DNA from 2 places in the Virgibacillus salinus genome. Region 2 is predicted to be linked to the other one. Evidence: riboswitches for the same ligand, from Rfam matches in the RefSeq annotation. Region 2 holds a riboswitch; the other holds the start of a gene.
What was found. Region 2 has a riboswitch for thiamine pyrophosphate ahead of thiW (energy coupling factor transporter S component ThiW). Riboswitches for the same ligand answer to the same signal wherever they lie in the genome.
Positions count from the first base shown of each region.

Region 1: it holds a riboswitch for thiamine pyrophosphate, as region 2 does, so the genes downstream of both, BLS02_RS11980 (ABC transporter substrate-binding protein) here and thiW (energy coupling factor transporter S component ThiW) in region 2, are expected to answer to the same signal.

Region 1 covers NZ_FNKD01000003.1:24,315-26,520, forward strand. The annotation lists gene BLS02_RS11970 (hypothetical protein) at 1-312, opposite strand, end outside; gene mscL (large-conductance mechanosensitive channel protein MscL) at 464-913, shown strand; TPP riboswitch at 961-1,071, shown strand; gene BLS02_RS11980 (ABC transporter substrate-binding protein) at 1,201-2,187, shown strand; gene BLS02_RS11985 (thiamine-binding protein) at 2,198-2,206, shown strand, end outside.
Region 2 covers NZ_FNKD01000004.1:102,632-104,837, reverse strand. The annotation lists gene BLS02_RS16130 (aminoglycoside phosphotransferase family protein) at 1-276, opposite strand, end outside; gene BLS02_RS16125 (DUF1801 domain-containing protein) at 595-948, shown strand; TPP riboswitch at 1,039-1,154, shown strand; gene thiW (energy coupling factor transporter S component ThiW) at 1,242-1,733, shown strand; TPP riboswitch at 1,735-1,838, shown strand; gene tenA (thiaminase II) at 1,903-2,206, shown strand, end outside.

The sequences.
Region 1 (2,206 bases), on a different contig from region 2:
TCCTCGTTTTTTGTTGATGTTTGTAATCGAGAAGGATTGGTTGTCTGTATCATCATCTGGTGCATCAATACGTTTGGTTGTATGTGTAATCCAATTACGAACTTCTATTATTGCACCAAGTTGTTCCTGTTTAGGCAGTAATTTAAAGTGCAGCGCATGGCGCTTCCTAGTGTAAACGTAATTGTTCATCAGTGAATTGTGAAAACCTTTATACATGAAACGACTGCTACAAATTATCGAGAAGACTATTCCCAAATAAAAGTACATCGGAGACATTTCACCAAGCAATTCGTATAATAACTCTAACAGCATCTGTATTCACCCCCTTCAATAGCGTGTTAACTTAAGTACGGTTTTAGACTAGTATTTGTTTCACTTTTTTTGAAACAAACTGATAAAAGTGCTAAACATCCGTTATCATACATAAAAATTAGAACAAGCCTAACAAAAAGGGTGAGTACTTTTGTGGTCAGATTTTAAAACATTCGCATTAAAAGGAAACGTCCTGGACTTGGCTGTTGCTGTTATTATCGGAACAGCCTTTGGAAAAATAGTAACGTCACTTGTTGAAAATATTATGATGCCACTAGCAGGGATCTTAGTAAGTGGTGTTGACTTCACAAATTTAAAGTATACGGTCAGAAAAGCAGATGTATTGTATGGCGAGTTCATCCAGTCGGTATTTGACTTTATTGTTATTGCGGTGTCCATCTTCATTTTAATTCGCATCCTAGCAAAGTTTAAAGGTGAAAAGGAGTCAGAAAAAGAATCGAAGCCTGATGAAAAAGCTGAATTGCTCAAAGAGATACGTGACCTTTTGAAGAAAGAGGATAAGCTAATGCCTAAACAGAAAAAGAAAATTAATATTAATATTTCATCACAGTCAAAGAAGTCAAAGAATAATAAAACTTGAAAAATACATGAAGCTGTGGCATAGTGAATTTGATAGATTAATTGAATAATAAGTTGTAGGGGGACCAGTGTATGCTGGTTGAGATTGCATCCGATAGATGCTGACCCTTGGAACCTGATTTGGTTGAGACCAGCGTAGGGAACAAAGTAAAACAATAGTAATATTGTTCGAATGCGCTCAGGGACTAACCTGGCGTTATTTTTTTGTGCTTTTAAGGAAAATTCCTTTCGTTTCCAATGCCAATCATACTTCCAGAAGTGAACAAAAAAGAGAAAGGGAGATGGAAAATGAAAAAATGGTTGTTCGTAGTATTAATAGCCGTTTTACTAACAGCATGTAATAACGATGCAGGAGAAACTGACGATAAAAGTCAGGAGACAGAACAAGCTAAAGTAGTGCTCGATTGGACCCCCAATACGAATCACACAGGGCTATATGTTGCCCAGGAAAAAGGATATTTTGCTGATGAGGGGTTAGAAGTAGAAATTATGATGCCAGGTGAGGCGGGGTCTGACCAGCTTGTAGCATCAGGTAAAGCTGACTTCGGTGTCAGTGCGCAGGAAGCTGTTACAGAAGCACGTATTCAGGATATTCCAATCGTATCGATTGCAGCGGTTATCCAGCATAATACATCCGGGTTCGCTTCACCAAAAGACAAACAAATTACATCACCAAAAGATTTTGAAGGAAAAACCTATGGCGGGTGGGGTGCCCCGGTTGAAAAAGCGGTTCTTTCATCACTTATGAAGCAGGAAAATGCCGATGTTGAAAAGTTAAATATTGTCAATATGGGCAATACAGATTTCTTCACAGCGGTGAAGCGGGATATTGATTTTGCGTGGATTTACTATGGCTGGACTGGAGTCGAAGCAGAAATGCGCGGAGAGGAATTAAATATGATTTATTTAACCGATTACTCCAAAAAGCTAGATTACTATACGCCTGTCCTTACAACGAACGAAAAAATGATCGCTGACAATCCAGAAAGGGCTGAAAAATTTTTAGCGGCGGTTTCAAAAGGATATAACTTTGCAATAGATAATCCAAGTGAAGCAGCAGAAATCCTCAGCGGGGCTGTTCCAGATCTTGACCCGGAACTTGTTAAGAAAAGTCAGGAATGGTTATCACCGAAATATCAGGATGACGCAGCACAGTGGGGAGTTCAGAAGCAAGAAGTTTGGGAGAATTATTCCAGTTGGATGTATGATAACGGACTTCTTGAAGAAGAATTGAAAGCTGAAGATGCATTTAACAACGAATTTTTGCCAGAATAGGAGTGGGAATATGAACAAT
Region 2 (2,206 bases):
AACTTCTGGAGTAGTAATACCTGTGTTTGTAGCCATACGTAAACTTTCAACTTCATGCAAAACCAAATCCGGTTCTTCATCAAGCCATTCCTTATTATCAAACTGCCTGATGACATATTGCTTTACTGACTGATCCACTAGCAGTGTGATGCTATGTAACGTGGATGAGGTACTTCCTTTCAGCCGACTAACCGATTCAACCTTTGCATTCGAATCGACATTATCTTTTACCCATTCAACAATCTGATTCGACAAATATTCGTTATTTTGTTCCAAAAAAATCCACCTCGATTCTTAATATAGATATAATTTTAAATATAATTACTCTGAAATTAAAGGGATTTGATATCATTTTGGTGAAAAATATATAAAGGACGAGGATCATCATGATACCAGGTTATACTGTCTAAAATTACACAGCGGACACCAGAGCCCTTATTTGACAAAAACAGCACTTTTTCCTTAGATATATGTGATATAAGGTATCCGGTGATCGCATATTACAGAAAAAGCACTTTTTTGCAGAAATAGCTTACCCTGTGTCCGCTTACTACAGTTATGAAGAACAATAATATAAAAGGAGAGTCAAAAAGCATGGAACCAATCCATACTAAAGAAGTAGATCAATTCATTGAAAATTTAAATGACCATACAAAGGAAATTACCGTAAGACTGCGGGAGGTTATTTTTCAAACGTCCCCCAATGTAACTGAAGAAATGAAATGGGGAAAGCCATGTTATCTAGAGAATGGTCTTGTATGCTATCTTCAGACTGCACAGAATCATGTTAATCTGGGTTTCTACTTCGGTGCCTCACTTAAGGATAAGGATAACCTGCTTGAAGGAACTGGCAAAAAAATGCGTCATATCAGAGTTAAGCAACTCGATGATATACAACCCAGAAAATTTTCTGCTTTAATTCAGGAAGCCATTGAAATGGAAACATGACTTTTCTTTACTATCATCATGAACCTGAAATAAACCATGACAAAAGTGATTTCTTTTGTTATCCTTAAATTGAAAACTTAATATTTTAATAATTACTACTAGGGGTGCCCAAAATCGAGGGCTGAGAGGAAAGCACGTATAAGCTTTCTGACTCTTACGGACCTGATCTGGTTAATACCAGCGGAGGGAAGTAGACTGACGATATACTTATTTATATCAGCTATTTCAAGCCAGGTCCATTAATGGATCTGGCTTTTTTCGTACGAGCCCCTTTCACGGAAAGGAGGATTTGATTGAACCGAACTCGATTACTTACGACAATGGCAGTCTTTGTGGCAATAGGTACATTGGGTGCACAGTTACTTTGGTTTCCAGCAGGCGTGGCAAAAGCCTATCCTGTCCAGCATGCCGTCAATGTCATGGCCGCAGTAACACTTGGGCCTGGTCCAGCAGTCGGTATTGCATTTATGATTGGACTGCTCCGTAACATGCTTGGACTTGGTACATTACTGGCGTTTCCCGGCGGCATGATTGGAGCATTTCTAGCTGGATACTTGTTTCAGAAGACTCATAAAAAAGCCATAGCTGCTGTGGGAGAGGCAATTGGTACCGGAATCATCGGAGCACTTTTTGCTGTTCCATTTGCAAAGCTATTGATGGGTAGTTCAGCTGGTGCTTTGTTCTTTATACCGTCGTTTCTTATTAGCAGTGTTACTGGAGCATTGATAGGCTGGTTTGTTATTTCACGTGTTAATCAGGAAAGACTAGTTCAAAATAAAATATAGGAAAAACTACTAGGGGCGCTGTACTGGCTGAGAAACGGAAATATTCCTTGTCCCTTGGAACCTGATCTGGATAATGCCTGCGCAGGGAAGTGGTTGAGGGCCGCATTCTGTACCTCTAGTAATCTACTTTTATCCCCTAGTAGCTTCCTAAATCATTGGAGGCTTTGTTATGTCATTCACACAACAATTAAGAGATGAGAACCAAGATATTTTTCAAGCAATATTTAATCACCCATTTGTCGATGGTATTGGAAAAAAAGATGTTCCCAACGAATCAATTGCGCATTATATTAAAGCAGATTTTGAGTATTTGAATGCATTTATGCGAATTTATGGAATTGCTCTCTCCAAATCCAATAAGCGCGAGGACATCCGCTTCTTTGGGGAACAAATCCAATTTGTTTTAAATAGTGAAAGCCACCCACATCATAACTTTTGCGACTATATAGGGGTTGGCTACGAGGAGCTCCAAG